4 regions of the Mesorhizobium sp. M1027 genome follow, and region 3 is predicted to be linked to each of the others. Evidence: predicted binding sites of a transcription regulator. Region 3 holds the regulator's gene; each other region holds the start of a gene.
What was found. Region 3 encodes HrcA, which represses chaperone genes, less so after heat shock. Its sites were predicted from a motif close to GTTAGCACTCNCNNNNNGNGAGTGCTAAC; they were not measured.
Positions count from the first base shown of each region.

Region 1: the regulator HrcA is predicted to act here: its motif matches at 3,503-3,531, upstream of groES (co-chaperone GroES).
Region 2: the regulator HrcA is predicted to act here: its motif matches at 2,554-2,582, upstream of groES (co-chaperone GroES).
Region 4: the regulator HrcA is predicted to act here: its motif matches at 2,862-2,890, upstream of NKH50_RS21500 (co-chaperone GroES).

Region 1 covers NZ_JAMYMW010000014.1:85,207-90,584, reverse strand. Annotated here, with positions in the region: gene NKH50_RS24625 (LysR substrate-binding domain-containing protein) at 1-368, opposite strand, end outside; partial or broken gene NKH50_RS24620 (LysR family transcriptional regulator) at 482-811, opposite strand; gene NKH50_RS24615 (FAD-binding oxidoreductase) at 1,013-2,401, shown strand; gene NKH50_RS24610 (bifunctional helix-turn-helix transcriptional regulator/GNAT family N-acetyltransferase) at 2,439-3,374, opposite strand; gene groES (co-chaperone GroES) at 3,593-3,889, shown strand; gene groL (chaperonin GroEL) at 3,952-5,378, shown strand, end outside.
Region 2 covers NZ_JAMYMW010000016.1:18,553-23,930, reverse strand. Annotated here, with positions in the region: gene NKH50_RS26130 (ABC transporter permease family protein) at 1-37, opposite strand, end outside; gene NKH50_RS26125 (hypothetical protein) at 144-299, opposite strand; gene groL (chaperonin GroEL) at 484-2,139, opposite strand; gene groES (co-chaperone GroES) at 2,205-2,501, opposite strand; gene NKH50_RS26110 (S46 family peptidase) at 2,927-3,289, shown strand; gene NKH50_RS26105 (S46 family peptidase) at 3,336-3,983, shown strand; partial or broken gene NKH50_RS29050 (NrtR DNA-binding winged helix domain-containing protein) at 4,713-4,918, opposite strand; partial or broken gene NKH50_RS29045 (aspartate 1-decarboxylase) at 4,949-5,247, opposite strand; gene bioZ (3-oxopimeloyl-[acyl-carrier-protein] synthase BioZ) at 5,316-5,378, opposite strand, start outside.
Region 3 covers NZ_JAMYMW010000002.1:50,578-55,955, forward strand. Annotated here, with positions in the region: gene NKH50_RS04725 (PQQ-dependent sugar dehydrogenase) at 1-1,014, opposite strand, end outside; gene NKH50_RS04730 (hypothetical protein) at 1,115-1,312, opposite strand; gene hrcA (heat-inducible transcriptional repressor HrcA) at 1,345-2,457, opposite strand; gene rph (ribonuclease PH) at 2,603-3,319, shown strand; gene NKH50_RS04745 (VOC family protein) at 3,352-3,762, shown strand; gene rdgB (RdgB/HAM1 family non-canonical purine NTP pyrophosphatase) at 3,792-4,439, shown strand; gene hemW (radical SAM family heme chaperone HemW) at 4,436-5,378, shown strand, end outside.
Region 4 covers NZ_JAMYMW010000011.1:134,566-139,943, reverse strand. Annotated here, with positions in the region: gene NKH50_RS21525 (response regulator transcription factor) at 83-748, opposite strand; gene NKH50_RS21520 (hypothetical protein) at 813-1,112, opposite strand; gene NKH50_RS21515 (DUF3168 domain-containing protein) at 1,496-1,906, opposite strand; gene NKH50_RS21510 (DUF1488 family protein) at 2,162-2,428, opposite strand; gene NKH50_RS21505 (hypothetical protein) at 2,425-2,697, opposite strand; gene NKH50_RS21500 (co-chaperone GroES) at 2,942-3,283, shown strand; gene groL (chaperonin GroEL) at 3,382-5,001, shown strand; gene NKH50_RS21490 (hypothetical protein) at 5,080-5,241, shown strand.

The DNA of each region.
Region 1 (5,378 bases), on a different contig from region 3:
AAGGCTTCGACATGCGCTTGTCGGGGGTGACTGGCTACGCCGGCAAGGTAATAGCCATAGCCTGGCAGAGAGAGATCATGTGCCTTGACCAGCCTGCCAGCCTCGAGTTCGCCACTGACGACCACATCGCTGCAGATAGCGATGCCTTGGCCTGCCGCTACCGCGTCAATCGCGTGCAGCTCTTCGCGGAAACTCAAGTCCCATGCCCGGTTCGCATTGGGGATGCTGGGATCGATCGAGCGTGCGATCGCCAGCCATCGCTGCCAGGTCGGCGCTTCCGGGTCGCGGTTCGTCCAATTGAAATGGATGAGCGGGTATTGCAGCAGATCGGCGGCGCGCTCGATCTGTCGGTCGCCTCCTGCGAACAGATCGGGGCTGCATACCGGAAAGAATGCGTCCCGAAAAATTTCCTGCGCGGCATCCTGCGCGCATAGCGGATAGCAACGTCGGCGTCACCGGCTTGCAGGTCCAGAACGGCGTCTGTCCCGATGATCTCCAATGGAATGTTCGGATGCTGTTCGCGCCACTTCGACAGGCGCGGAACCAGCCATCGGCTGGCAAATGCATTTGGGCTCGTCACGCGCAACGGGCGTTGGCCAACACCGGCCGAGGCTGATGCTATTGCCGCAGCGAAAGCGTCGAAGCCGCTGCAAATTACCGGGAACAGCCGTTCGCCCACGCCTGTGAGCACGAGCGGTCGTGGGCGCCGCCGGAACAGCAGTTGCCCACAGACCTCCTCCAGCAATCGAATCTGGTGGCTGATGGCCGTTGGCGTCACTCCGAGTTCCGTCGCGGCCTTCCTGAAGCTCATCAGCCTGGCAGCGGCTTCGAAGGCGCGAAGCGATCCGAGCGGCGGAAGTTTTCTCATCCACGCAGTTTAGATGAATTTAGCTCATCCAGCGACTGAGATATTCGATTTTGCAGCGAATGGCGCCGCATGAGATCATTATGATCCGACACATGTCGGTGAACGAAAGCGGCCTGTCCAACCGTGCCGGATCACGAAGGGTCGATGAGCATGTTCAAGCTTATGGATGGTTCCGAGCCGACGTTGCAGGCGTCAGATATCGCGCGGCTCAGGCAGGCGATTCGCGGCGATCTGATCCTTCCGGACGACCCTAGCTATGACCAGGCGCGCAGAGTTTGGAATGGCATGGTCGATAAGAGGCCGGCGGCTGTGTTCTATTGCGCCGAATCCAGCGATGTCGTCACGGCGGTCAACTTCGCCCGATCGCAAGGCTTCCTCGTCGCCATCCGCGCCGGTGGCCATAACGTCGCCGGCAGTTCGGTATGCGACGGCGGCGTGGTGATCGATGTGTCCCGCATGAAGCGGATCGAAGTCGACCCGATCCACCGTGTTGCGCGCGCAGAAGCCGGCTTGAACCTGGGCGAGTTCGACGCAGCCACTCAGGTCCATGGTCTTGCGACGACCATGGGTGTCAACGCGGATACCGGCATAGCCGGACTGACACTCGGCGGGGGGTTCGGCAAGCTTGGCCGCAAACATGGACTGAGCTGCGACAACCTTGTCGCTGTCGAAATCGTGACGGCGGACGGCCGGTTGCTCACGGCAAACGCGGCCGAAAATGCAGATTTGTTCTGGGGCATCCGGGGCGGCGGTGGCAATTTCGGAATAGTCACGACCTTCGAATACAAGCTCCATCCCGTGGGTCCGCTCCTCATCGCGGGATCGATGCTATACCGCTACGAAGAGGCACGCGATGCGATGCGGTTCTATCATGCATTCTCGAGCGGCGCCCCGGATGAGCTGAGCCTGGATGCAGCACTTGTGACGGCGCCCTCGGGCGAACGCTTCTTCAGCATATCGGCGTGCTACATCGGCCCACTCGACGAGGGCCAGCAAATCATTCAACCTCTGAGAGAATATGGCACGCCGGTTGAGTGCCAGATTGCTCCTGTCCCCTATATTCAAATCCAATCGGCCGGGGATAGCCTCTTTCCGCGCGGGCGGCGCTACTACTGGAAGGCGCAGTTCATGCGCGAAATCGCAGATCAGGCGATCGATGCCATGCTTGCGGCTTACATGACCGCACCCCGCGAGTCGCTTCTGGTCCTGCAGCAGGTTGGCGGCGCCATCTCGCGAGTACCGATGGATGAAACGCCCTATGCCAACCGAGATGCTCTTTACGATTGTTTCCCGATATCGATCTGGGACAATCCGTCTGACGACGAAACGCACATCCGATGGGCGCGTGACCTGTGGGATGCAATGAGACCGTTCTCGACCGGCGGCGTCTACGCCAACAATCTCGGCGAAGAGGGCATTGATCGGGTTCTGGCGGCTTACCGCGAGAATTATCCGAGGCTGGCCGCGCTAAAAAACAAGTATGACCCCACCAATCTCTTTCGCTTGAACCAAAACATTAAGCCTGCGACCTGAGCGACCGCAGGCCGATGCTCGAAATTCTGCGGCGCTGCTATAACTCCAAATTCCAGTTCTGGCCGACCAGGTCCTTGCCGAAGGAATGGTGGCGCTCCTCGTCGGTCAGCTTGAACCCGGCCGCCTCGTAGATGCGGCGCGCCGAGGTGAGCACGTCGTTGGTCCACAGCGTCAGTGTCCTGTAACCCTTGGTTCGAGCAAAGCCGATGCATTCCTCGACCAGCCGCCTGCCGATGCCGAGACCGCGCGCCGAAGGCTCGACATAGAGCAGGCGCAACTTCGCCACCGCGTCCGACTGGCGCACGACGAAGACCGAGCCGACGACCTCCCCTTCCCGCTCGGCGATCCAGCTGCGTTCCCATTTCGGATCGAAGGATTTGACGAAGGCACCAAGGATTTCGGCGACCAGCGCTTCATAGGTTTCGTCCCAGCCATATTCCTGCGCGTAGAGCAGGCCCTGGCGATGGATGATCCAGCCGATGTCGCCGACTTGCAGAGACCGCAGCATATAGGGAACTTTGGGCTCGGCACTTCCGCCCAGCAGACGCTGCACCGTCTGCATGGCCCTGACCAGCCTGTCCTGTTCGGCAGCCGAAAGCCGTTCGAGCAAAGCCGCGACCTGTTCGTGCGAACCCTGGTTCAGCGGCGCGAAGGCCTGCCGCCCGGCCTTGGTCAGCGCGATCGACGAGCGCCGCGCATCCGCCTCGATCGTGGCGCGCTCGACCAGATCACGCTCCTCGAACTTCTTCAGCAGCCGGCTGAGATAACCGGCATCGAGGCCGAGATCGCGCGCAAGCTCGGTGGCGGTCAGGCCATCGCGATGCGCCAGCTCATAGAGCACCCGGGCTTCGGTCAGCGAGAAGTCGCTTTTCAGCAAGCCTTCCTCGAGCAACCCGATCTGGCGGGTGTAGAAGCGGTTGAAGGCCCGCACCGCGTCGATCCGCTCCTTGCCTGGGTGATGATGAATGGTCATGGCATCCTCCTGCCCGGCAAGATCAGCCATTTAGTTGACTTAGTCAAGTATCCGTTTGAAGCAATCGTCCTGAGAATGGTCACCGGGCGTCTTGACTCGCGCGGGCTGCCAGCCTATTTCAGCGCCACGTTAGCACTCCCCCAAGATGAGTGCTAACCACATGTCCGGCGCCGCCGGACGGAGGAACTGTTCTCACCATTCTCATCGAGGAATAAAAAATGGCAAAGTCGAAGTTCCGCCCGCTTCATGACCGCGTGGTCGTTCGTCGGGTCGAATCCGAATCCAAGACCGCGGGCGGGATCATCATCCCCGATACGGCTAAGGAAAAGCCGCAGGAAGGCGAGATCATCGCCGTCGGTTCCGGCGCCCGCGACGAAGCCGGCAAGCTCGTCCCGCTGGACGTCAAGGCCGGCGACCGCATCCTGTTCGGCAAGTGGTCGGGCACCGAAGTCAAGCTCAATGGCGAAGACCTTCTGATCATGAAGGAATCCGACATTATGGGCATCATCGGCTGAATATCGGCCTCACCCTCATTTAAATCTTCGGGCTTAATCCAAGCCCCTGCCAGGAGCTGAAAATGGCTGCCAAAGACGTAAAATTCTCCCGCGACGCTCGTGAGCGCATGCTGCGCGGCGTCAACATCCTCGCCGACGCGGTGAAGGTCACGCTCGGCCCCAAGGGCCGCAACGTCGTCATCGACAAGTCGTTCGGCGCACCGCGCATCACCAAGGACGGCGTTACCGTCGCCAAGGAAATCGAGCTTGAAGACAAGTTCGAGAACATGGGCGCGCAGATGGTCCGCGAAGTTGCTTCGAAGACCAACGACATCGCCGGCGACGGCACCACGACCGCGACCGTTCTGGCGCAGTCGATCGTCCAGGAAGGCCACAAGGCGGTTGCCGCCGGCATGAACCCGATGGACCTCAAGCGCGGCATCGACCTCGCCGTTGCCGACGTCGTCGCGACGCTGATCAAGAACGCCAAGAAGATCAAGACCTCGGAAGAGGTTGCCCAGGTCGGCACCATCGCCGGCAATGGCGATGCTTCGGTCGGCTCGATGATCGCTGAAGCGATGCAGAAGGTCGGCAATGAGGGCGTCATCACCGTCGAGGAAGCCAAGACCGCCGAGACCGAGCTCGAAGTCGTCGAAGGCATGCAGTTCGACCGCGGCTATCTCTCGCCCTACTTCGTCACCAATGCCGAGAAGATGGTTGCGGATCTGGAAGACGCCTACATCCTTCTCCACGAGAAGAAGCTCTCCAACCTGCAGGCCATGCTGCCGATCCTCGAGGCTGTCGTGCAGACCTCGAAGCCGCTGGTCATCATCTCCGAGGACGTCGAAGGTGAGGCCCTGGCGACGCTGGTCGTCAACAAGCTGCGTGGCGGCCTGAAGATCGCTGCCGTCAAGGCGCCGGGCTTCGGCGACCGCCGCAAGGCCATGCTGGAAGACATCGCCATTCTCACCGGTGGCCAGGTCATCTCCGAAGACCTCGGCATCAAGCTCGAGAATGTCGGCCTCAACATGCTCGGCCGCGCCAAGAAGGTGTCGATCTCCAAGGAGAACACCACCATCGTCGACGGCGCCGGCAAGAAGGCCGAGATCCAGGGCCGCGTCGCCCAGATCAAGCAGCAGATCGAGGAGACCACCTCGGACTACGACAAGGAGAAGCTGCAGGAACGTCTCGCCAAGCTCGCCGGTGGCGTTGCCGTGATCCGCGTCGGCGGTGCGACCGAAGTGGAAGTCAAGGAAAAGAAGGACCGCGTCGATGACGCCCTCAACGCGACCCGCGCGGCCGTCGAAGAAGGCATCGTTCCCGGCGGCGGCGTCGCACTGCTGCGCGCCTCGCTGACCATCAAGGCAACCGGTGCCAACTCCGACCAGACCGCGGGCATCGCCATCGTGCGTCGCGCGCTGCAGGCTCCGGCCCGCCAGATCGCGTCCAACGCCGGTGCGGAAGCATCGATCGTTGCCGGCAAGATCCTCGAGAACAAGGGCGCGACCTT
Region 2 (5,378 bases), on a different contig from region 3:
ACAGCCTATCCAGACCTGCAATCGTGATCAGGCTCATCGTGGGTCTCCGGACGCCAGCGCTGCAGATGGTTTTAGGCAAGCGTGAGCAGGCCGTGGGTCCTAATCCGGTCAGGCCGACCACGATCATGGCCGAAAGAACGAGTTCAAATTGAAAGAGCTGACGACCATAGGCCATCAGGTAATCGGAGCCCTTCGAACGATGCGATGAGTTCTACCGCAACCAGGGTCTGCCAGCCGTTGGCAAGGCCTTCTCGCAGCCCTGTAAAGATCCACGGCACGGCGGAAGGCAGCACGATCATCGTGAGTTTCGACCAGCGGCTGAACGAAAGGACACGGCCAGACCCGTCTCACGACGACGCCGTTGCGCTTCGCCGCCATCAGCTGGGTAGAGGACTTGCACCTCCAAGCTGTCGATCATGCTCGGCACACAAAAAAGGGCGGCATTGCTGCCGCCCTTTTCGGTGTAGTTGATAGGGGGCTGGATTAGAAATCCATACCGCCCATGCCGCCCATGCCACCGCCGGGCATACCAGCCGGCATGCCGCCGCCAGCCGACTCCTTCTTCGGAGCCTCGGCGATCATAGCTTCGGTGGTGACCAGCAGGCCGGCGACCGAGGCCGCGTCCTGCAGAGCCGTGCGCACAACCTTGACCGGATCGACGATACCCATGGCGATCATGTCGCCATATTCGCCGGTCTGGGCGTTGAAGCCGAAGGTCGCGCCCTTGTTCTCAAGGATCTTGCCGGCAACGATCGATGCTTCCGCACCGGCGTTGGACGCGATCTGGCGGGCCGGAGCCTGCAGCGCGCGACGCACGATGGCGATGCCCGCGGTCTGGTCGGAGTTGGCGCCGGTGACGGTGATGGCCAGCGAAGCGCGCAGCAGTGCGACGCCGCCGCCGGGAACGATGCCTTCTTCGACGGCCGCGCGGGTCGCGTTGAGGGCGTCATCGACGCGGTCCTTCTTTTCCTTGACTTCGATCTCGGTCGCACCGCCGACGCGGATGACGGCAACGCCGCCCGCCAGCTTGGCGAGACGTTCCTGCAGCTTCTCCTTGTCGTAGTCCGAGGTGGTCTCCTCGATCTGCTGCTTGATCTGGGCGACGCGGCCCTGGATTTCTTCCTTCTTGCCGGCGCCGTCGACGATGGTGGTGTTCTCCTTGGAGATCGACACCTTTTTGGCGCGGCCGAGCATGTTGAGGCCGACATTCTCGAGCTTGATGCCGAGGTCTTCGGAGATGACCTGGCCACCGGTGAGAATGGCGATGTCTTCCAGCATGGCCTTGCGGCGGTCGCCGAAGCCCGGCGCCTTGACGGCAGCGATCTTCAGGCCGCCACGCAGCTTGTTGACGACCAGCGTCGCCAGGGCCTCACCTTCGACGTCCTCGGAGATGATGACCAGCGGCTTCGAGGTCTGCACGACAGCCTCGAGGATCGGCAGCATGGCCTGCAGGTTGGAGAGCTTCTTCTCGTGGAGGAGGATGTAGGCGTCTTCCAGATCCGCAACCATTTTTTCGGCGTTGGTGACGAAGTAGGGCGAGAGATAGCCGCGGTCGAACTGCATGCCTTCGACGACTTCGAGCTCGGTCTCGGCGGTCTTGGCCTCCTCGACGGTAATGACGCCCTCATTGCCGACCTTCTGCATCGCTTCCGCGATCATCGAGCCGACCGAAACATCGCCATTGCCGGCGATGGTGCCGACCTGGGCAACCTCTTCCGAGGTCTTGATCTTCTTGGCGTTCTTGATCAGCGTCGCGACGACGTCGGCGACGGCGAGGTCGATGCCGCGCTTCAGGTCCATCGGGTTCATGCCGGCGGCAACCGCCTTGTGGCCTTCCTGGACGATCGACTGCGCCAGAACGGTCGCGGTCGTGGTGCCGTCGCCGGCGATGTCGTTGGTCTTCGAAGCAACTTCGCGGACCATCTGCGCGCCCATGTTCTCGAACTTGTCTTCAAGCTCGATTTCCTTGGCGACGGTAACGCCGTCCTTGGTGATGCGCGGTGCGCCGAACGACTTGTCGATGACGACGTTGCGGCCCTTGGGGCCGAGCGTGACCTTCACCGCGTCGACGAGGATGTTGACGCCGCGCAGCATGCGCTCACGAGCGTCGCGGGAGAATTTTACGTCTTTGGCAGCCATTTTTTACTCCTGGGCATTTCGCCCGAAATTCAGATTGGATGGTGCGGATGAAAGGCGGCGGCGTGTCAGCCGATGACGCCCATGATGTCCGCTTCCTTCATGATCAGAAGGTCTTCGCCATTGAGCTTGACTTCGGTGCCCGACCACTTGCCGAACAGGATGCGGTCGCCGGCCTTGACGTCCAGCGGGACGAGCTTGCCGACCTCGTCACGGGCGCCGGAACCGACGGCGATGATCTCGCCTTCCTGCGGCTTTTCCTTCGCCGTATCGGGGATGATGATCCCGCCGGCGGTCTTCGCTTCGGACTCGACGCGGCGAACGACCACGCGGTCATGCAGCGGCCGGAAATTCGACTTTGCCATTTTTGGATTTCCCTGGTGCGGATGTTGAACGGTTCTCCGTTGCCGGAGCGTGTTTAGCACTCACCAGAAGCGAGTGCTAACGCGGCAGTGAGATAGGCCGTAGGCTCCTGCTAGTCAAGACGGAAGAGGGACGGGCGAAGAGCAAACGAGCGTGGAAGCACCGAGCCTTTTACGTGAACGACGTCGGAGATCGGACATGGATGGGGCGGCTCACCATTTGCAACTGAAGGCTTTTTCATTTGGCACGATCGGTGCAGCGAATGATCCGCAAACGTTGCGCGCGACCGATATAATGAGAGGTGAGCGCCATCAGGATTCCTGCGTTAACCGTCCACTCGGTCTTTACGGTGTGGCCGCCGCGCGGGCGCCAAGACTCCGGCCATCCCGATAGTCACCAATCCAATCTGCGGAGAACAGGAGGCAAGATGAGAGCGACAGTCAGCACGAACTCGAATTTGGAATGTTTGGCCAAAGCAACTGCTATCGCCTTGCTCTGGACGGTCACGGCTACGTCGGCGGACGAAGGTATGTGGATGCCGGGCCAGACCGCGGAAGCGGGCGCGGCCATGCGCGCGGATGGGCTCCAGATCGATCCCGCCCAGCTGGGCCGTCTGGACGCTGACCCGCTCAACGCGATCGTATCACTGGGCGGATGCTCCGCCTCGTTCGTCAGTCCACAAGGGCTGGTCGCAACCAATCATCACTGCGTGTTCGAATCCATCCGATACTACAGCAAGGAGGGTCAGGACTATCTCACAGACGGCTTTCTGACGAAGAGCCCTGGGTGAAGAATTGCCCGCGGCGCCAGGCAGCCGAATCTATGTGATCGAGGACATGCGGGATGTGACCGGCGAAATGCTCAAGGGCGTCTCGGACAAGTTGAATGGGTTTGCCCGCTATGAGCGGCTCGCCACGAACCGCAAGGCCCTGATCGCCGCATGTGAAGGACAGCCCAATCGCCGCTGCGACGTAGGGGCCTATTATGGCGGCGCCTCCTACTATCTCCAGCAGAAGCTCGAAATCGAGGACGTGCGCCTTGTCTATGCGCCCGCGCTCGGCATCGGTAACTTCGGCGGCGAAACCGACAATTGGATGTGGCCGCGCCACACAGGCGACTTCGGCTTTTACCGCGCCTATGTCGCTCCTGATGGTTCCTCCCGGCCATATGCGCGCGACAATGTGCCTTACCGGCCGAAGAGTTGGCTACCCGTAGCCTGTAAAGGCGTCAAGGAAGGCGACCTTGTGATGGTCGCCGGCTTTCCCGGCGCAACCAACCAGTTCCTGACGGCGGATGAAGTCCGGTTCAACTTCGCGCAATTCGAACCGCGGTTGCAGCGTTCGCTCTCGGATTATGCCGCCCAGATCAAGAGGCAACGGCAGGCAATCGCGAGGCGCAGATCCATTGACCGCCCGCTTCACAAATTGGCTCAACCTAAAACGCATGGGAAAAGCAGAATAGGCAACAGATCGGCACCAGAATGAATATGGCCGCGCGAACTGACAGACGCGCCAACAATCGGCATCTCGCATGGTCGGTGGCACTGGACGTGGCTCCCACCCTGCTGGCGCGACTCCCCATCAGGTCGTCGGGGTTTCGCTGGCGAAAAAAACTTCCGCGTGTCTCTGCGCGATCCATCCCGCTTGCGCGTGCCTAGTCAACCAAAAAACTGACCATCTGCAGGATCAGGATCAGCAAAAAAAAGCCAAAGGCAGACGCCAAAACAGCTGCCAGCAGGACGATGCGTTGTTTCTTCACCCACAGTTCCCCCGGGAGAGAGTCTAATGACAATCCTTAAAAAAGGCGCCCTGGAACAGGGCGCCCTATGCTCATTTGTGCAAGTTTAAAGTTTAGCTTTGCCTGCTTTATGTAACTAGACGTTTTCTTTTATTCAACATTTTTCCAAGTGTTACTTGCACAAATCGAACGTATCGCACATTTAGGCGAACTGTACATTCGATAGCGACTTTGACGCACGCGTTTACTGGCGGTATACATCCTTCACCGTTGCCGCAAGGCATTGGCCCAGGCGCGCGGCACCTCCTTCACGACAAAGGTTGAAAGCCCGTCCTCGGGCGTTTCATTTCCAAGATCACTTCGATCCACTCATACGGGCTTCCCGAGCGAGACCGTGGGTTCGGACGGTGCGAATGAATTTCTCGTTATAATCGAATTGATTATAAGGCATATTTCTACGTTGAGTATAAAGGATGTCAAGCCCGCGCCAGCGGCAATTTTGTCCGGGCGACCTCCGTTTCGTGAGGACATGGTGGCGGAAGCGATAAAGCTTCGCCGGCCGACCGCCGGTATCAAATGCATTTTCGCCGGTCTCCTCCACCAGTTCCTGCTGCTCCATCAACCGGCGAAAGTTCTGCTGAAGCGCCCCTGCCGATGTAATCGTCAACGCCGTCCGCGTCAGCGCATTGTGATCGGTGAGAAAGCCGACGACATTGTTGATGACGAACGTAACGATCCGCGGCTTCAGAGAGGAATGTGCGCTTCGTCCAGATGGATGGAGTGGGCTGGCAGGTTCCGGGCGGCCGCGCCGTTGAGGATGCAGCATCGAGAGCCGCGCTCGCCGAGGATGACATAGGTCGAGATTCGCGCGCCGGAAGTCTTCCTCCATGTCTCCACGAATCCATTGGCAGGATCCCGGGTTCTTCGCGTGGTCAGGGTCGAGCAGTATCGAACCGTGGTAGTTGAGCTTTGCTCGATGACGTGGATGCCGTGCAGCTTGCCGGCGACTATTTTCGCATTGGTCCCGTTGTGCTATTCATCTCACAGAGCCAGTCCTGATGTTGAGCAGCTTCGGTAGGCTAAATCCCGACGACGAGCGCCCCGCCGCTGAGTCCCGCACCTGCCGCCGCCAGGAGTATTTT
Region 3 (5,378 bases):
GGCCTTGCCGGCGAGGTCTGGCCGCTCGCCCTGATGGCGCGGATCCTCGTGGTTGCCGATGTAGTACCAAGGCCAACCATAGAACGCACCGTCCTTGACTTCAGTTGCAAACTCGAACGGCACATTGTCGCCGAGCTCGTCGCGCTCGTTGACGACGCACCACAACGCGCCGCTGGCGGGCTGCACCGTCATGCCCGTACAGTTGCGCAGGCCGGTGGCGACAGTTCGGGGATTTTTCCCGTCCGGGTCAAAGGCGAGCACATCGGCACGGCCTTCCTCGGGGCCCCAGGCCGCCCCGAGCGGCTTTGATTTCGCCCAGGCGTCAAGGCCGCCATCGGGCTGCTTGTCCATGTCTTCGGCGACATTCGAGTCCGAGCCAACCGATAAAAAAAGCGTCTTGCCGTCAAGCGAGAAGGCGATGTCGCGGGTCGAGTGACCGCCCGACGGGATTTTGGCGACAATGGTTTCTGGTTTACCGGACGCCTTCAGGTCACCGTCGCGATAGGGGAAGCGGACGATGCTGTCGCTGTTTGCGACATAGACCCATTGCGGCTTGCCGCCTGGCGGATAGAAGGCGATGCCGTATGGATAGTTGAGGCCTTGGGCGAAAATCGCTTTCTCGATGGGTTTGGCGCGGCCCTCGGCCAGACGGTAGACGCGTATTTGGTCGGCATGGCCGTTTGCGATGAACAGGTCGCCGTTCGGAGCGACGCGAACGACGCGCGGATTATAGAGTCCGGAGGCGATCATTTCGGCCGAAAAGCCCGGCGGCAATTCTGGCTCGGCGCTTTCGGGCCGTTCCGCCACGCCGCCGCCGTTCGAAGCGGATTGAGCGGGGTCGGCTGCCGGCATGTCTTGCGGCCCGATGAGGCGGCGGACGCCAGGCCTGTCGGCGTGCCAATCGCCAAAAGCGGCTTCGCCTTTGAGCACCTTTTGATCCGCCTGCTGGGCGGCTGCCGGTGTCGCGACAAGGAGGGCAGCGGCAACGGCCGCAAAGCCGCCAGATCGGATCATTAACGTCCTCCGAAGTTTGCCTCGAAGAGGGCAAACGGGATCAGGCATTGGTCGTTCCAAGCGGTCGTCCAGCACACGAGGATTTGAAGCCGAACCCTGTTCAGTTGCCAGAGGCGTAGAAGTCGTCGTCGAGGCGCTTTTCCAGCGCGACCAGATCGGCCGGCAGCGGCAGGCCCATGGCCCGCATCTCTTGCAGCTTCTCACGCAACTGCTCTTGCACCTCGTGGTGATCCTCAGGCTGATTGACCATTTCCTCGAGCAGTAGGCTGATCTGGGCCTTGAACGATTCCAGCGCCATTCTTTTCTCCTTGCGGCAGGCCGCGGCGGCTCCTAGCGCAGCATGCGCGAAATCAGCTGCGCGGTATAGTCGACCATCGGTACTATGCGCGCATAATTCAGCCGCGTCGGCCCGATGACGCCGAGCGCACCGACGACGCGCGCGTCCTTGTCGCGATAGGGTGCCACCACCAGCGAGGAGCCCGACAGCGAAAACAGCTTGTTTTCCGAACCGATGAATATGCGCACCCCCGGGCCTTCCTCGGCGAGGTCGAGGAGCTGGATCAGCCCATCCTGCGTCTCCAGATCCTCGAACAGATGCCGCAGCAATTCTATGTCGGCCTGGGCGGTGACGTTTTCCAGGAGATTGGCGCGGCCGCGCACGATAAGCCGCCCAGGCACCCCGCTTTCGGCGCCTGCCCAGACCGCCAGGCCCTTCTCGACCAGATCCTGCGACAGCGTGTCGAGGGCTGCCCTGGTCTCTTTCTTGATGCGGGCGATTTCGACCCGGGCCTCGGCCAGGGTGCGGCCGCGGATATGGGCGTTGAGGAAGTTGGAGGCTTCGTGCAATTGCGAGACGGTGATGCCGGCGGGCAGATCGATGACGCGATTTTCGACGTCGCCGTTCTGCGAGACCAGCACGGCCAGCGCCTTGGTCGGCTCGAGCTGGATGAATTCGATGTGCTTCAGCGCCGCCTCATTTTTGGCGGCGAGCACGAGGCCGGCGCCGCGCGACATGCCGGACAGCATCTGGCTGGCCTCGGTCAGCATATGCTCCAGCGTCGCGCCCGAGCCGGAGGCGCGCACCTGCGCCTCGATGGTGCGGCGCTCCTCGTCGGAGAGGTCGCCGAGTTCCATGAATGCATCGACGAAGAAGCGCAAGCCGGCCTGGGTCGGCAGCCGGCCAGCCGAGATGTGCGGCGCGTAGATCAGGCCGAGGTGCTCGAGGTCGCTCATCACGTTGCGGATGGTGGCCGGCGACAGCGATGACGGCAGGATGCGCGACAGGCTGCGCGAACCGACCGGCTCGCCATCCCTCAAATAGGAATCGACGATGCGCCGGAAGATGTCGCGCGAACGCATATCGAGCGATTGAAGCGCGGGCGGTTGAAGTGCCGGCGACGAGAGCACTGGCGACTGCGAGCCGGGATCGACTACCTTGGTCATTCGAGCCAAAAACCTCCGGTCCGAAGATATAGACTTCCGCGGCGTCGGCGCAACCGGTCCATTTTCCTTTGCGCCTCACGCCCCGTGCGGCTACAAGCCGGCCAAGATTCCCCGGCCAAGATTCCGAAGAAAGAAAGAAGCCTGAATGCGCCCTTCCAAACGCCAATTCGACGAAATGCGCCCCATCTCCTTCGAGCGCGGCGTCTCCAAGCATGCGGAAGGCTCGTGCCTGGTGAAGTTCGGCGACACGCATGTGCTGTGCACGGCCAGCCTGGAGGAAAAGGTGCCGGGCTGGATGCGCAACTCCGGCAAGGGCTGGGTGACGGCGGAATACGGCATGCTGCCGCGATCGACCGGCGAGCGCATGCGCCGCGAGGCTTCGGCCGGCAAACAAGGCGGCCGCACGCTGGAGATCCAGCGGCTGATCGGCCGCTCCCTGCGCGCCGTGGTCGATCTGCAGGCGCTCGGTGAGCAGCAGATCACCGTCGACTGCGACGTGATCCAGGCCGACGGCGGCACGCGCACCGCTTCGATCACCGGCGGCTGGGTGGCGCTCTACGACTGCCTGCGCTGGATGGAAGCCCGCCAGATGGCGAGCCTGGGCAAGGTGCTTAAGGATCACGTCGCGGCGATCTCCTGCGGCATCCATGATGGCCAGCCGGTCATCGATCTCGACTATATCGAGGATTCCTCGGCCGGCACCGACGCCAATTTCGTCATGACCGGCAAGGGCGGCATCGTCGAGATCCAGGGCACAGCCGAGGGCGAGCCGTTCTCGGAAGAGCAGTTCGCGGCGCTGATGGGGCTCGCCAAGAAAGGCATTCAGCGCCTGGTCAGCTTGCAGCAGATGGCGGTGGCTTAGCTGCGGTCAATATTGAAGAGATTGGCGATCCTGTGACTCCTTCCGCAATCCTGGAATCAGCACTCTACGTGACGGACCTTGCTGCCGCGGAACGGTTCTATTCAGGCGTCCTCGGGCTCGATCTGCTCGGTAAGGTCGATGGCAGGCATCTCTTCTTCCGCTGCGGCGACGGCGTGCTGCTTATCTTCAACGCCGAGGCGACCAAAGTGCCGCCGCGGGCCGACGCCAAGCTGCCCGTGCCGCCGCATGGCACGGTCGGCGAGGGCCATCTTTGCTTCGCCGCAAGCGCGGATGAAATCCCACGCTGGAAAGCGCATCTTGAGGCGAAGAAAATCGCCATCGAAAGCGAGTTCGAGTGGCCGCAAGGCGGCCGCTCGATCTATATTCGCGACCCCTCAGGCAATTCGATCGAATTCGCCGAGCCAAGAATCTGGGGCATCTGATGCATTCGCCGCCTGTTCATTCACCAACTATTCATTCGCTTGATGGGCATAAGATCGTCGTCGCAAGCCACAATGCCGGCAAATTGCGCGAATTCACCGATCTGATGGCGCCATTCGGCATAGAAGCGAAGTCCGCAAAGGAATACGGCTTGCCGGAGCCGGACGAGACCGGCACCACTTTCGAGCAGAACGCCCTCATAAAAGCCTTGGCCGCCGCCAAGGCCACTGGGTTGCCGGCGCTGTCGGACGATTCCGGCCTGTGTGTCGATGCGCTCGACGGCGCACCCGGCGTCTACACCGCCAACTGGGCCGAGACGCCGGACGGCTCCCGCGACTTCGGCATGGCCATGCAGCGCACGGAAGTGGCCTTGCAAGAAGTTGGCGCGATCACGCCTGCCCAGCGCAAGGGCCGCTTTGTCGCGGTCATCTGCCTTGCCTTCCCTGATGGCCAGGCGGAATATTTTCGCGGTGAGGTCGAGGGCACGCTGGTATGGCCGCCGCGCGGCGAGCTCGGCTTCGGCTACGATCCGGTGTTCTTGCCCGATGGGTTCGAAAAGACCTTCGGCGAGATGAGCGCGGAGGAAAAGCATGGCTGGAAGCCCGGCCAGCCAACCGCATTGTCGCACCGTGCCCGTGCCTTCCAGAAATTCGCCCAAGCCCGATTGGCCGGCGCATGACCATGCTGCTCGACCGCAGCCCCGGTTTCGGCGTCTACGTCCACTGGCCGTTCTGCGCGGCCAAATGCCCCTATTGCGACTTCAACAGCCATGTCCGCCACCAGCCGGTCGACCAGGAGCGTTTTGCCCGCGCCTTCGAGACCGAGCTGGCGACGATGCGCGGCCGCACCGGGCCGCGCGAGGTGACCAGTATCTTTCTTGGCGGCGGCACGCCATCGCTGATGAAGCCGCAGACCGTGGCGGCGGTGCTGGATGCAGTGGCGAAGAACTGGACGGTGCCTGATGGCATCGAGGTGACGCTGGAGGCCAATCCCTCCTCGGTCGAGGCCGAGCGCTTTCGCGGCTATCGCGCGGCCGGCGTCAACCGGGTGTCGCTTGGCGTGCAGGCGCTGAACGACAAGGATCTGCGCTTCCTCGGCCGTTTGCACAATGTCGATGAGGCCCTGCATGCGATCGGCCTGGCGCGCGAGATATTCCCACGGCTGTCGTTCGACCTGATCTACGCGCGACCTGGTCAGACGCCGGAAGCGTGGCAGGCGGAGCTCGAGCAGGCGATCGGCCACGCCGCAGACCATCTGTCGCTCTATCAGCTGACCATCGAGGAAGGCACGCCGTTCCATGCACTGCATGCGGCAAGGAAATTCATCATTCCAGACAATGAGCTTGCCGCCGATCTCTACGCGTTGACACAGGAGATCACCGCCGCGCACGGACTGCCGGCCTACGAGATTTCCAACCACGCCAGGCCCGGCGCCGAAAGCCGGCACAATCTCACCTACTGGCGTTATGGCGAATATGTCGGCGTCGGTCCCGGCGCGCATGGCCGGTTCGTCGAAAATGGCCGCCGCGTGGTGACGATCGCCGAGAAAATGCCGGAGACCTGGGCCAATCTGGTCGAGGCCAAGGGCCATGGCGTTACCGGCGGCGAAATCCTGACGC
Region 4 (5,378 bases), on a different contig from region 3:
GACGCGAAACGCCAGCGAACGCGGCCATGACCGCAGCGACGGCGTGTTCGAGACGGCGGGTCTTGTAGGAAGCGGTTCCGCGTTACGCCTCCGGCTTACGCATGCGGTAGCCCATGCCGCGAACGGTTTCGATCATGTCGATGCCCATCTTCTTGCGAAGCCGTCCGACAAAGACCTCGATCGTGTTGGAATCGCGGTCGAAATCCTGGTCGTAGAGATGCTCGACCAGCTCGGTCCGGGACACCACCTCGCCCATATGATGCATGAGGTAGGCAAGCAACCGGAATTCGTGCGAGGTCAGCTTCAGCGGCACGCCGTCGACGTCGGCTTTGGAGGCCTTGGTGTCGAGACGCAGCGGCCCGCAGGTCAGCTCGGACGAGGCATGCCCGGCAGCGCGCCGGATCAGAGCGCGCACCCTGGCCAGAATTTCCTCGATGTGGAAGGGTTTGGTGACGTAGTCGTCGGCGCCGGCGTCGATGCCGGCAACCTTGTCGCTCCAGCGGTCGCGTGCCGTCAGGATCAGCACCGGCATCTTGCGGCCGCCGCGCCGCCAGCGCTCGACCACGCTGATGCCGTCCATCTGCGGCAGGCCGATGTCGAGCACCACGGCATCATAGGGCTCGGTGTCGCCGAGAAAGTGCCCTTCCTCGCCGTCAAAAGCGCGGTCGACGACATAGCCGGCATCGACCAGCGCGTCGCCGATCTGCCGGTTGAGATCCTTGTCATCTTCGACGACGAGTACGCGCATGCGGAAGGCCTGTTGAAGCTGTTCAGATATAGGCCGATTCCGGCGGACTGGGAAACGGCACGGTTCAGTTCAGCGGAACGACGATCTCCGAGCGACGGGGACGCTGCCCGTCCTTGCCCGGAAGGAGCACGACGATGACGCAGACCGGCTGGCCGCCGCGTGTCGACTGCGAGGCCTTGGCCAAAGTGCCGCCATTCTGCTCCGCCACCTGCTGGCCGATCGCGTAGCAGTCGGACGCGGCGAGGACGACCGGCTGAGTCCGCTCGGGCGTGACAGCGGGGATCGCCATCGCTTGCGACGCAAGCAGGCCGGCGGCTGAGAGCGCAAGTGCCGCGGTCCGGAAGTGGGAGCGAAGGGTTTTCATGGCCAGCGTTCTAACGCGCCGGTGCTGAACATGATATGAACGGTGAACGCTCGAATGCATGCCCGCCACACCCCTGAAGCGCGAGATTACCGGATTGCCATTTCGCCGCCCGTCCCGCGAATTGCCAAGTTTAACCTAGCCCTCCGATCCTCCGCCGACAACCGGGCATCGTTTGGCGGTGAAAGGCAATCGCTTTAGGTTTGCCCCGACTTCGACAATCGATCCGGCAACCGAAGGCAGATTCAGCCGAACCGACCGGAAATAAAAAAACCCGCTCTGCGACGGGTCATTGGCGCCAATCAGCACCATAGCCAAATTAGTAGCATAGCTGCCGGCACAAAGCAAGAACAAAATTGCCCGATTTTACGGAAAGTGCCCGACGCTCAGCCGTCTTCCTCGATCACGGCGCGGAAGCGCAGCAGCCCGTGATGGGCCGAAAGGTCCTCGTCGTAGCGGGCTTCGGCGAATTCGAGCTTGAGATGGGCGCGACGATGTTCGCCAAGCGAGAGCGCCGCATCTCGCAGGCGGGCGCTGACCAGGTCCATGATGTCGGTGGTTTCCTTGCTGGCCTCGGATTTCGACCAGACATGCAGCGTCAGCAACTGCTCGGCGTTGTTCTCCGTCCCCGTTGCCCAGTCGTAGACGCTGGTGCGGCCGAAGGTCATGTGGGGGAACGCAACATTTTCCGGGGCATGGTCGAACAGTCTTGCATCGCCCAGTGCCGCCGACAGGTCGGGATCGCCGTTCACTGCCTCGAATATTGCCCTCTGCAATTCGACGGCCGGCGCGGTCATTGTCTTTGCCCTCGCCCGTCGCGTCGACCTCCCGGCTGCGTAGCTGCGTTGCATGACGGCATCCCGGCAAAAGCGCGAATCAGCGCGTCTCATACGGATTATGAACCTTCATGACCTCGGGAATAAGCCCTGCTCCTGGAATGCGCGACGCCGCAGCCGTCCGCGTCACGGACCCGTGACCGGCTGAACGGTCGCGACGTCAAACGGCGAGCGAAGTCGGACGCCCTGAGAAAGCGTCTTGTGGACGGATCGCGACTAGCGAAAATCGGCCGCGGTCAGCACATATATGCTCCTGCGGGTGCGGGCATAGGCATTCCTGGCGACATCGTGGATCGAGTTGGAAGCCGTGTCGAAGGCTGCCAGGTAGGTAGCTTCTGAGGCCGCCGTTCCCGGCTGCATCTTGGAGATGGCATCGGTAGCGACAGAGAAGGAAATCTGGAACATGCCGTCATGGCCGACGAAGCGGATGCGTTTGCTTGCCTCGTCGTAGCTGCGGCTGGGATTGGGAAATGTCAGGCTCATGATTTCGCCTCCGTCGATGCGGTTACGGCCTTCTTGACTGCCCGTGACGCCCGCTTCTTCTTTGCGGCGACCGGATTCAGAGCTTCCGCCGCGCGGTCCGCCTCTTCCTTGGCCAGTCGCAATTCCCTCAGCCTTGCCGTTTTGATGCTCCTAGCCTTCGCCTCCGAAAGATATTCGGCAGTTGCTTTGTTCCGTTCCGCCGTCTTCTTCTGGTTTTCCATGAAGCGAGCCTGAGCTTTTTCCATGATGTTCTGATTGCCTTCGGCCATCGGTAAAATCTCCCTTGCAGCGAAAGTCATGGCTGTGAACTTCATCGTAAATAGGTGTTCAAAGACAGAAATTCAATTTCATTAATATTCGGAAAGGCCCCGAACACCAAGGGATGATCAGGCAAGATAATTCGTTCAATATTTTATATGCCCTATGAATATTTTTTGGCACTCCTATCAATCGAGTGCCAAGGCGCCTATAGAGAGGGGGCGGCCGCCTAAGCCGGCCCCAGAAAGAGTCCCCATGAAATTCCGGCCACTCCACGATCGCGTCGTCATTCGGCGCGCCGAAAGCGACACCAAATCCAAGGGCGGCATCATCATCCCCGACAATGCCAAGGAAAAACCGCAGGAAGGCGAAGTGATCGCTGTCGGGCCGGGCGCGCGGGACGAAAGCGGCGCGCTGATCCCGCTCGACGTCAAGACTGGCGACCTCATCCTGTTCGGCAAATGGTCCGGCACCGAGGTCAAGATAGACGGCGAGGACCTTCTGATCATGAAGGAGGCCGACATCATGGGCATCATCGAAAAAAGCGAGATGGGCATCGTCGACAAGACCGTGGCTGCCAAGAAGAAGGCCGCCTGATTGGAAGGCCGCGCGCCCACCCGGGCGCGCACGGACGCTCCGAGCTTTGATTCAGGCGCTGCAAGCGCCGTGCCACGACAACCGAACTGGAAAAAACCATGTCTGCCAAGGAAATCAAATTCTCCACCGACGCGCGTGACCGCATGCTGCGCGGCGTCGAAATCCTCAACAACGCCGTCAAGGTGACGCTCGGCCCCAAGGGCCGCAACGTCATCATCGACAAGGCCTACGGCGCGCCGCGCGTCACCAAGGACGGGGTGGCCGTAGCAAAGGAAATCGAGCTTTCCGACAAGTTCGAAAACATGGGCGCACAGATGGTGCGCGAAGTGGCTTCGAAGACCAACGACCTCGCCGGCGACGGCACCACCACCGCCACGGTGCTTGCCGCTTCCATCCTGCGCGAGGGCGCCAAATTCGTTGCCGCCGGCATGAACCCGATGGACCTCAAGCGCGGCATCGACTTTGCCGTCAGCGCCGTCGTCCAGGAAATCCAGGCGCGCGCCAAGAAGGTCAAGTCCTCAGGCGAGATCGCGCAGGTCGGCACCATTGCCGCCAATGGCGACACCAGCGTCGGCGCCATGATCGCCAAGGCGATGGACAAGGTCGGCAATGACGGCGTCATCACCGTCGAGGAGGCCAAGACCGCCGAAACCGAACTAGACGTCGTCGAAGGCATGCAGTTCGACCGCGGCTATCTCTCGCCCTATTTCGTCACCAATGCCGAGAAGATGCACGCCGAGCTGGAAGACCCTTACGTCCTCATCCACGAAAAGAAGCTCGGAAATCTGCAGGCACTGCTGCCCATCCTCGAAGCCGTGGTGCAAAGCGGGAGGCCGCTGTTGATCATCTCCGAGGACGTCGAGGGCGAAGCGCTGGCAACGCTGGTCGTCAACAAGCTGCGCGGCGGCCTCAAGGTAGCGGCCGTCAAGGCGCCTGGCTTCGGTGACCGCCGCAAGGCGATGCTGGAAGACATCGCCGTGCTCACCGCCGGACAGATGATTTCCGAGGATCTCGGCATCAAGCTGGAGAACATTACCATAGACATGCTCGGCCGCGCCAAGCGCGTGCTGATCGAGAAGGACACCACCACGATCATCGACGGCGCCGGCGAGAAGACCACCATCCAGGCGCGCGTCCAGCAGATCAAGGCGCAGATCGAGGAAACCACGTCCGACTATGACAAGGAGAAGCTGCAGGAACGTCTCGCCAAGCTGGCGGGCGGCGTTGCCGTCATCCGCGTCGGCGGCGCCACCGAATCCGAGGTCAAGGAAAAGAAGGACCGCATCGACGATGCGCTGAACGCCACGCGCGCGGCCGTTGAAGAAGGCATCGTTCCGGGCGGCGGTGTCGCGTTGCTGCGCGCCAAGGCTGTGCTGAACGGGATGACCGGAGCCAATGCCGATGTGACGGCGGGCATTTCGATCGTGTCGAGAGCGCTCGAAGCGCCGATCCGGCAGATCGCCGAGAATTCCGGCGTCGAAGGTTCGATCGTCGTCGGCAAGCTCGCCGACGGCAAGGATCACAATCAGGGCTTCGATGCCCAGAACGAGGTCTATGTCGACATGATCAAGGCCGGCATCGTCGACCCGGCGAAGGTGGTACGGACGGCGCTGCAGGACGCGGGCTCCATTGCGGCGCTTCTGATCACGGCGGAAGCCATGATCACCGACGTTCCGGCGAAGGAAGCCGCTGCTTCGCCCGGCGGCATGGGCTATTGACCAGCCACTGCCGGAAACAAGCCTGAAAGACAGCCGCCGGGTATCCCCGGCGCGCACCATCGGCAAGGAGATCGATCAATGATCGCATTCGTCCCGAAGCCAAATGCAGCGGCGAAAATCGAAGTGGCCGAGGAAAGCCGCTTCGATCGCATTCGCAGGCTTGCCGACAAGCACAGGAAAGCCAACGCCGGTATGATAGGCCGCGACCCGAAAAAGATCGCGGACAAGCGTCCCATGTGACGCTGCCGATCCTCAGCACCCACGCAAGCGCGGAACCTTCATCGCCCTTGTAGGCAGCACCAAAATGGACGAATAGTCTTGAAAGGCGCGCCGCCGTGAAATTGCCGGCATGCGGTTTCTCAGTTGGCGGCGTCCCC